Duganella zoogloeoides: one gene and its partner. The protein of the gene in region 1 interacts with the protein of each later gene in a pairwise test. Links are inferred from orthologs where the notes say so. Each region holds a gene or a part of one and is shown in the gene's direction. Other genes may lie near its edges.

Region 1 (3,000 bases):
CTCGCACCTTTCAGGCTATCCGGATTTTCATCAATAAAGAGCTTGAAGACCTCGAAATCGGTCTGAACCAGGCGTACGACAGCCTGGCCCCGGGCGGCATCATGGCCATCATCAGCTTCCATTCGCTGGAAGACCGCATGGTCAAGCGCTTCTTTGCTGCCCGCGCCAATGTCGAACAGCCCGACCGCCGCCTGCCGATCCGCGCCGTGGACCTGCCGCAGCCCGAGATCAAGCTGCTGGCCAAGCTCAAGCCGTCCGACGCCGAAGTGGACGCCAACCCGCGCGCCCGCTCGGCGGTAATGCGCGTGGCGCGCCGCCTGCCTTTCCCCGAGGACGCGGCGTGAGCGGCAAGATCAACATCGTGCTGTCCGCCTTGCTGGTGGGCTGCGGCCTGTCGCTGGTCAACGCCCAGTACCAGGCGCGCCACCTGTTCATCGAGCTGGAACGCTCGCAGTCGCAGGCGCGCCAGCTCGACATCGAATGGTCGCAGCTCCAGCTCGACCAGTCCACCCTGGGCAAGCACGCGCGCATCGAGGAAATCGCCCGCCGCGACCTGGGCATGACCGCGCTGACCGCCGCGCGCACGCAGTACCTGACCCCCGAGGCATCGAAATGAGCCGCGGCGGCAACCAGAACAACGCACGGGTCGCCCGCTCCAAGGGCGTGCCGTTCTCGAAGAACCCGGTACTGGCGGTGAGCCTGCCGGTATGGCGTTCGCGCGTCGTGCTGTTCGTGTTGTTCTTCGCGTTTGCCGCGCTGGCCGGCCGCGCCATGTGGTTGCAGGGCATGTCCACCCAGTTCCTGCAAAAGCAGGGCGAAGCCCGCTATGCCCGCACCCTGGTGCTGCCCGCCACGCGCGGCAAGATCACCGACCGCGATGGCCAGGTGCTGGCGTCGTCGGTGCCGGTCAAGGGGATCTGGGCCAACCCGGACGACGTGCAGAACGCACCGGCCGACCAGCTCAAGGAATTGGCCACGCTGCTGGGCATGACCAATGCCGAACTGCAGAAGAAGCTCGACTCCGACCGCAGCTTCGTGTACCTCAAGCGCCAGGTCGAGCTGGACGTGGCCGACAAGATCGCCAAGCTCAAGATCACCGGCATCGGCTCGGAAAAAGAATACAAGCGCTTCTACCCGCAGGGCGAAGTGACCACCCACGTGGTGGGCTTCACCAACCTGGAGGACGTGGGCCAGGAATCGATGGAACTGGCCCAGCAAAAAAGCCTGGTCGGCCAGCCCGGCACGCGCCGCGTGATCCGCGACCGCCTGGGCCACATCGTCGAAGATATCGGTTCGGTGCGTGAACCGCACGACGGCAAGGATCTCACGCTCTCGATCGACAGCAAGATCCAGTACATCGCCTTCACCCAGGTGAAAGACGCAGTGGAAAAATTCAAGGCCAAGGCCGGCGCTGCCGTGGTGCTCGATGTGCACACGGGCGAAGTGCTGGCGCTGGCCAACTATCCGACCTATAACCCGAACGACCGCTCCAAGCTCACCGGCGAGCAGCTGCGCAACCGCGTGATGACCGATACCTTCGAGCCGGGATCGTCGATGAAGCCGTTCCCGGTGGTGATGGCGCTCGACGCCAAAAAGGTCACGCCGCACACCATGATCGACACCGGCAACGGCGCCATGGTGATCGCCGACCGCGTCATCCACGATACCTCGCCGCACCACGTGATCGACGTCCAGACCGTGATCCAGAAGTCGTCCAACATCGGCACCACCAAGATCGCCATGGCGATGCCGGCGCAAGACCTGTGGGAAATGTTCACCAAGCTCGGTTTCGGCCAGCCACCCAAGTGGGGCTTCCCCGGCGCCGTGGCCGGCCGCGTGCGCCCGTACAAATCGTGGCGTCCGATCGAACACGCCAACATGAGCTTTGGCCAGGGCATGTCGGTGTCGCTGATCCAGCTGGCGCGCGCCTACCTGGTGCTGGCGCGCGATGGCGACATCATTCCGCTGTCGTTCCAGAAGGTGCACGAAGCACCGCACGGCACCCAGGTGATCAGTCCCAAGACCGCCGCCGAAATGCGCGAGATGCTGGAAATGGTCACGCTGCCGGGCGGCTCCGCCGTCAAGGCGCAAGTGCCCGGCTACCGCGTGGGCGGCAAGACCGGTACCGCGCAAAAATTCATCGGTGGCCGCTACTCGCACACCAAGTACATCGGCAACTTCGTCGGCATGGCGCCGATGTCGGACCCGCGCTTCATCATTGCCGTCATGATCGACGAGCCGAGCGGCCCTCTCAAATACGGCGGTGACGTCGCCGGCCCGGTGTTTTCCGCACTGGCCGCGCAGGCGCTGCGCGCCAAGAACGTGGCGCCGGACTCCGACCTGACCCATATCATCATTCCTGAATCCGCAGCACAGGGGAACATGTGACGACTTTAAACTTCGACCCGTTGGCCGGAATACCCGCCATCGCCGACGCGATCCGCAAGCTGGCGCCTGGCGCCCGCCTGACCTCGGACTCGCGCCGCGTGGAACCGGGCGACGTGTTTTTCGCTTTTGCCGAAGGCCGCGCCTTTATCGACAGCGCGGTGGCCAACGGCGCCGCGCTGGTGGTGTTCGACGCCGCTGGCGGTGCTCTGCCCGACAGCGCCAGTGTCGCCAGCATCGGCGTGGCCGATCTCAAACAACACGCGGGCCCGATCGCCCACGCCTACTACGCACAGCCTGACAGCGCCATGTTTACGGTTGGCGTGACCGGCACCAACGGCAAGACTTCGAGCGCCGTCTGGCTGGGGCAGGCCCTGGCGCGCAGTGGCGAACTCGCTGCCGTGGTCGGCACGCTGGGCGTGGGCGTATTCCGCGCCCGCGGCGAAGTCGATTACGACGTTACCGGCTACACCACGCCCGACGCCGTGCTGCTGGCGCGCACCCTGGCCGGCCTGCGCGAGCAGGGCGCCAAATCGCTGGCCATCGAAGTGTCGTCGATCGGCCTCGATCAGCACCGCGTGGCCGGCATGCATTTCGATGTGGCCGTGTTTACCA
Region 2 (5,960 bases), 110 kb from region 1 along the record:
ACGCCGAGCAGCGTGCCCAGAGCATGGTGCTGCGCGAACAGCTGGCCAGCGCCGAGGCCAAGCTGGCGCTGCTGGAAGAAGAAGCCGCGCGCTACCGCCCGGTGGCGCCGTTCGCCGGCACCCTGCGCGATATCGACGGTGCGCTGGCGCCTGGCGTGTGGGTGGGCAAGAACGAACGGGTGGCGGTGCTGGTGGGCGATCAGGGCGAGGAAGCAAGCACTTACCTCGACGAAGACACGGTGCGCCGCGTGGCCGTGGGCGACAGCGCGCGCTTTTACCCGGACGGCCTCGAAGGGCCGTTCGTGCGGCTGCAAGTGAGCGGCATCGACCAGGACGCCACCCACATGCTGCCGAGCGGCATGTGGTCGGCCCAGCACGGCGGCTCGGTGACGGCGCATGAAAAGCAGGGCCACTGGTTCCCGGAAAAAGCCGTGTACCGGGTCACCTTCAAGGTCACCGATCCAGCTGGCGCGCTGGCCGGGCGCAACTGGCGCGGCAAGGTCGTGATTGCCGCCGACTGGGAGGCGCCCGGTACCCGCCTGCTGCGCGGCGTGGCGGCGTTGATGTGGCGCGAAGCGGGCTTTTAAGGGGAATTTGGCGCGGGTGTGCATGGCGCCCACAAAAACTGGGCGGTACGGCGCTGCTTTCACGTAAAATTCAGCATTTCCCGACGTCATGGACCTGCTGCCCGCGTGAAGTTCATACAACACAATCGTTTCCTGGCCATCGCGATCGCGGTGTCGCTGCTGGCGCATGCCGCGTTGCTGGCCCTGCGCTTTGTTGCGCCGCCGCCCACCCCGGTCAAACCCACCGATCCGGGCCTGGAAGTCATCCTGGTCAACGCCAAGCACAAGAACCCGCCGCTCAAGGCCGAGGCGCTGGCGCAGGCCAATCTCGATGGCGGCGGCACGGTGGACAAGGGCCGGTCCAAGTCGCCGCTGCCCGACATGCGCAAGATGGAAACCGGCGACAGCATCGTCGCCACCCAGCGCCGCATTGCCGCGCTGGAAGAGCAGCAGCGCAACCTGCTCAACCAGGTCAGGCGCAAGGACCCGTTTGCGGTACCGAAGGTGACCGAAGACACCAAGCCCGATCCGCTGGCCAGCGGCTCGGACCTGCTCGAATCGAGCAAGGCGATTGCCCGCCGCGCCGCCGAAATCAGCGAAACCATCGAAGACCAGAACAAGCGCCCGCGCAAGACGTTCCTGAGTCCCAGCACCCGGGGCGTGGGCTACGCCATGTATTACAAGACCCTGCAAAAGCGCATCGAGGACGTCGGTACGCTGAATTTCCCGCAAAAAAACGGCCGCAAGCTGTACGGCCAGCTGGTGCTGTCGATTCCCGTATTTCAGGATGGCACCATCTATGACAAGGAAGGCGGGATCGAAGTGACCACCAGCTCGAAGAACCCGGCGCTGGACCAGGCGGCAATCGATATCGTCCGGCGCGCCGCGCCGTTCGGCAAGTTCCCGGCCAATATGCGCTCGAGCGACCGCGACGACCTGTGGGTCATCGTCACCACCTTCAGATTCACCCGCGACGATAAACTGGAAGCCGACATGCTCGGCGGAGCAAAATAATCATGACAGCCACCCCGGCGCCAGCGGACCGCTACTGCGTGTTCGGCAATCCGATTGCCCATAGCAAATCCCCCGACATCCACGCCGCCTACGCGGCCCAGACCGGCCACGCCGTGCAGTACGAAAAACGGCTGGCGCCGGTGGACGGCTTTGCCGCCGCCGTGCACGCCTTTATCGCCGAGGGCGGCAAGGGCGCCAACGTTACCGTGCCGTTCAAGCTCGAAGCCGTCAAAGTGGCGAATGCCCTGACCATCCGCGCGCAGGCCGCCGGCGCCGTCAACACCCTGCACTTCACCGAAGACGGCATCATCGGCGACAACACCGATGGCGCCGGCCTGGTGGCCGATATCGTCGGTAACGCCGGCATGCAGATCGGTGGCCGCCGGGTGCTGCTGCTGGGCGCCGGTGGCGCCGCGCGCGGCGTGGTGTTGCCGATCCTCGAACACCGTCCCGCGCAGCTGGTCATCGCCAACCGCACCGTGGCCACGGCCCAGGCGCTGGCCGACCAGTTTGCCGCGCTGGGCGGAGACGGCGTGGTATCGGCCTGCGGCTACGCCGACCTCGATGCCGCGTTCGACCTGGTGATCAACGCCACGGCCGCCAGCCTCTCTGCGGAATTGCCGCCGGTGCCAGCCACCGTGTTTGCCCCGGGCGCACTGGCGCTGGACATGATGTATGGCAAGGAGCCGACCGTGTTCCTGCAATTTGCCGCCAGCCATGGCGCGGCCGTGCGCGACGGCCTGGGCATGCTGGTGGAGCAGGCGGCCGAGGCGTTTGCCGTGTGGCGCGGCGTCCATCCCGACACCGCGCCGGTGTTGCAGTCGCTGCGTGCGCAGCTATGAAGGCGGCCAAAAAATCGCCCAGGCCTGCTGCGGCACGCGGCCGGTTCGGCTGGGTCAAGTGGGTGTTCATCGTGCCGGTGGTGCTGGTACTGGTGGTGCAGGTATATTTCTTCCTGCAAATCTGGTGGTGGGTCGATCACAACCCGGGCATGACCAGCTTCATGCGCGAGCAGGAATCGGTGCTGCAGGATAAAAATCCCAAGGCCGAAATCCGCCAGACCTGGGTGCCGTACAACCGCATCTCGAACAACCTCAAGCGCGCCATTATCGCCTCGGAAGACGCCAATTTTTCCGAGCACGAGGGTGTCGATTGGGAGGCCTTGCAAAAGGCCTACGAGAAAAACAACAAGAAACGCAAGGTGGTGGCGGGCGGCTCCACCATTACCCAGCAACTGGCCAAGAACCTGTTCCTGTCCGGCTCGCGCAGCTACGTGCGCAAGGGCCAGGAACTGGTGATCACGTACATGCTGGAAACCCTGATGGACAAGCGCCGCATCTTTGAAATTTATTTGAACGTGGTGGAGTTCGGCACCGGCACCTTTGGCGCGGAAGCGGCGTCGCGCCATTATTACCGCACCAGCGCAGCCAACCTCAGCGCCGGCCAGGCGGCCCGGCTGGCGGTAATGCTGCCCAATCCGCGCTACTACGACAAGCACCGCGATACCAGCTACCTGAACCGCCGTACGTCCACCATTCTGGCCCGCATGAACGCCGTAGAGGTGCCGTGAGATAAAATGCAGCCCAACCAACAGGGCAGGCTGGCTTAGCCAGTGCCTTTCCGAGTACACTTGCGCTGTTTCCAGAAGGCTCCCCTCCCATGATTAATGTTTTCGTTCTCCAGAATGGCCGGCTCAACCAGGTACCGATCGACACGCGCGAAGACCTGGTCAACGCCGAGCCGGTGTGGGTCGACCTGACCGACCCGACGGATGACGAGCGGCTATGGGTCAAGACCATTTATGGCGTGACCCTGCCGGGCGAAGATGAAGTCAAGGATATCGAAGCATCGGCGCGCTACTACGAAGCGGAAAACGGCGACCTGCACCTGCGCACCGACTTTCTGCTGGAAGAAGACGACGGCCCGTCGCGCGTGATCACGGTCGCGTTCATCCTGGCGCGCAAGATGCTGTTCTCGGTCCATACCGACGATTTGCCGGTGTTCCGCCTGGTGCGCATGCGCGCCCGTTCGCGGCCCGGCTCGATCGGCGATTACATGGACGTGCTGCTGGACCTGTACGCGACCGACGCCGAGTACTCGGCCGACGCGCTCGAAGGCATTTATCTGAGCCTGGAAGAAGTGAGCGGCCGCGTGTTGCAAAAACACTTCACCGATGATGACGCGGCTGCAGCGCTGAACTCGATCGCGCGCGAGGAAGACTTGAACGGCCGCATCCGCCGCAACATGATGGATACCCGCCGTGCAGTCAGTTTCCTGATGCGCGGACGCCTGCTCAACGCCGACCAGTTCGAGGAAGCGCGGCAGATTTTGCGCGACATCGAATCGCTGGACGGCCACACGTCGTTCCTGTTCGACAAGATCAACTTCCTGATGGACGCCACGGTCGGCTTCATCAACATCAACCAGAACAAGATCATCAAGATCTTCTCGGTGGCCAGCGTGGCCTTCCTGCCGCCGACCCTGATCGCCTCGATCTACGGCATGAACTTCAAGTGGCTGCCGGAACTGGAGTGGCAGGCCGGCTACCCGTTCGCGCTGGCCCTGATGGTCACCAGCGCGATCGCGCCGTTCTGGTACTTCCGCCGGCGGGGCTGGCTGAAGTAACCGGAACCTAGCCGCGCGCCAGGCGCAGGTTGGTGCTGCGCTGCGGTGCGCTGGGGCGCTGCGCTACCGAGCGCACGGTGGCGGTGTCGCTGTCCAGCTTGAACACTCCCACCACCTCGGTCAACGCCGACGCCTGCTGATCGAGCGCATGGGCGGCTGCCGAAGCTTCTTCCACCAGCGCCGAGTTCTGCTGGGTCATGCCGTCCATTTCGCCGATGGCGCCGTTCACCTGTTCGATACCGATGCTCTGCTCGGCGCTGGCCACGCTGATCTCGCTCATGATCTCGGTCACGCGCTTGACGCTGATAACCACCTCCTGCATGGTGATGCCGGCCTTGGACACCAGCTCGGTGCCGCTGCCCACTTTGGTGACGGAATCGTCGATCAGCGCCTTGATTTCCTTGGCGGCCGAGGCCGACCGCTGGGCCAGGTTGCGCACCTCGGTCGCCACCACGGCAAAGCCGCGCCCCTGCTCGCCGGCCCGGGCCGCTTCGACTGCCGCGTTCAGCGCCAGGATATTGGTCTGGAAGGCGATGCCGTCGATGACGGAAATGATGTCGACGATTTTTTTCGACGACTCGTTGATCGATTCCATGGTGTCGGTCACCTGCTGCATCACCACGCCGCCCTGTTCCGACACCGACGAAGCGGTCTGCGCCAGGGTGTTGGCCTGCTGGGCATTGCTGGCATTCTGGCGCACGGTGGAGGTCAGCTCTTCCATCGCGGTGGCCACTTTTTCCAGCGACGAGGCCTGGTGCGCGGTGCGGTTCGACATGTCTTCGTTGCCGGCGGCAATTTCGCTCGAGGCGGTGTCGATGGCGTGCGTCCCTTCGCGCACCTTGCCGACGATGGCGGCCAGGCTGTCGCGCATGCTCTTGATTTCATAGAGCAGGCTGCTCTGGTCGCCGGACTTGACGTTCACCTTCACGGCCAGGTCGCCATGGGCGATCTGGCTGGCCACCTTGGTGGCATAAGCCGGTTCGCCGCCCAACTGGCGCAGTAGCACGTGCTTGATGATCGCGGTAACTGCAATGCTGAGAATGAACGCGGTGACGGCCAGGGCGATGGTCCAGAAACGGGCGCTTTCGGCGCGCTGTTCCGACAAATCGCTCGCTGCCAGGGATTCCTTCTGGGCGGCGTCGAGCAGCACCGCCATGTCGGCCACGATCTGGCGCCGCAGCGGGCTGCACTCGTTGACCAGGAACTTGCCGTAAGCCTCCATCTCATCGGCCTCGCGGAACTTGCGCGGCTTGTTCAGTTCCTGGGCCATGGTCAGCAAGCCGGTGCGCACCTTGTCGAACTGGGCGTTGCCGGCAAAGGCAGGCGTCATTTTTTCCAGCGCTTTCAGGTAGATCGCCTTTTGCTCGTCGAGGATGGCCAGTTCCTTGGCTGCCTGCGCCTTGTCGTTGAAGATGAAGGCGTTGCGCGCAGCCAGGCCGGTTTGCGCCAGTGCTTCGCGCGTTTCCACCAGCGGATCGAGGTGTTCAGTGTTGATTTTGTCCTGCTGCTTGAAGGCATTGTTGATCGCTGTGACGCCAAAGATGGAGACCGCCGCCAGCAGCAGCATCAACGCCGTGACCATGCCAAAGCCCAACGACAGCTGGGTACCGATTTTCAGTTGTTTGAATGCGTTCATGATCTTCTTCCTGGAAACGTTATACGTTTCCTCAGGCACCTGCGGCTAGTGGAAACGCGGCCGCATGGCGGCGACATTGGTTATTTTGCTTTTTTTGTGGCAGTCGCGAGAATTGGGCG

The links. Proteins that work in one complex are often made in the same cells at the same time.
Region 2: the proteins of SR858_RS21840 (region 1) and mtgA interact in binary tests that used the Escherichia coli proteins (3 or more experiments, as listed by UniProt). The link is inferred for Duganella zoogloeoides from one-to-one orthologs.

Annotation. Positions count from the first base shown.
Region 1 is NZ_CP140152.1:4,952,969-4,955,968, reverse strand. It holds SR858_RS21840 (peptidoglycan D,D-transpeptidase FtsI family protein), read left to right. Parts: upstream 1-612; coding sequence 613-2,388; downstream 2,389-3,000. Other genes in the region: SR858_RS21835 (UDP-N-acetylmuramoyl-L-alanyl-D-glutamate--2,6-diaminopimelate ligase), read left to right, coding at 2,385-3,000; ftsL (cell division protein FtsL), read left to right, coding at 341-616; rsmH (16S rRNA (cytosine(1402)-N(4))-methyltransferase RsmH), read left to right, coding at 1-344. UniProt on the Escherichia coli protein: Essential cell division protein that catalyzes cross-linking of the peptidoglycan cell wall at the division septum. Required for localization of FtsN.
Region 2 is NZ_CP140152.1:5,058,956-5,064,915, reverse strand. Bases 1,315-4,284 are described here. They hold mtgA (monofunctional biosynthetic peptidoglycan transglycosylase), read left to right. Parts: upstream 1,315-2,418; coding sequence 2,419-3,150; downstream 3,151-4,284. Other genes in these bases: SR858_RS22355 (methyl-accepting chemotaxis protein), read right to left, coding at 4,213-4,284; corA (magnesium/cobalt transporter CorA), read left to right, coding at 3,240-4,205; aroE (shikimate dehydrogenase), read left to right, coding at 1,583-2,422; SR858_RS22375 (energy transducer TonB), read left to right, coding at 1,315-1,580. Outside these bases: SR858_RS22380 (hypothetical protein), read left to right, coding at 1-587; more of SR858_RS22375, read left to right, coding at 693-1,314; more of SR858_RS22355, read right to left, coding at 4,285-5,841. UniProt on the Escherichia coli protein: Peptidoglycan polymerase that catalyzes glycan chain elongation from lipid-linked precursors. May play a role in peptidoglycan assembly during cell division in collaboration with other cell division proteins.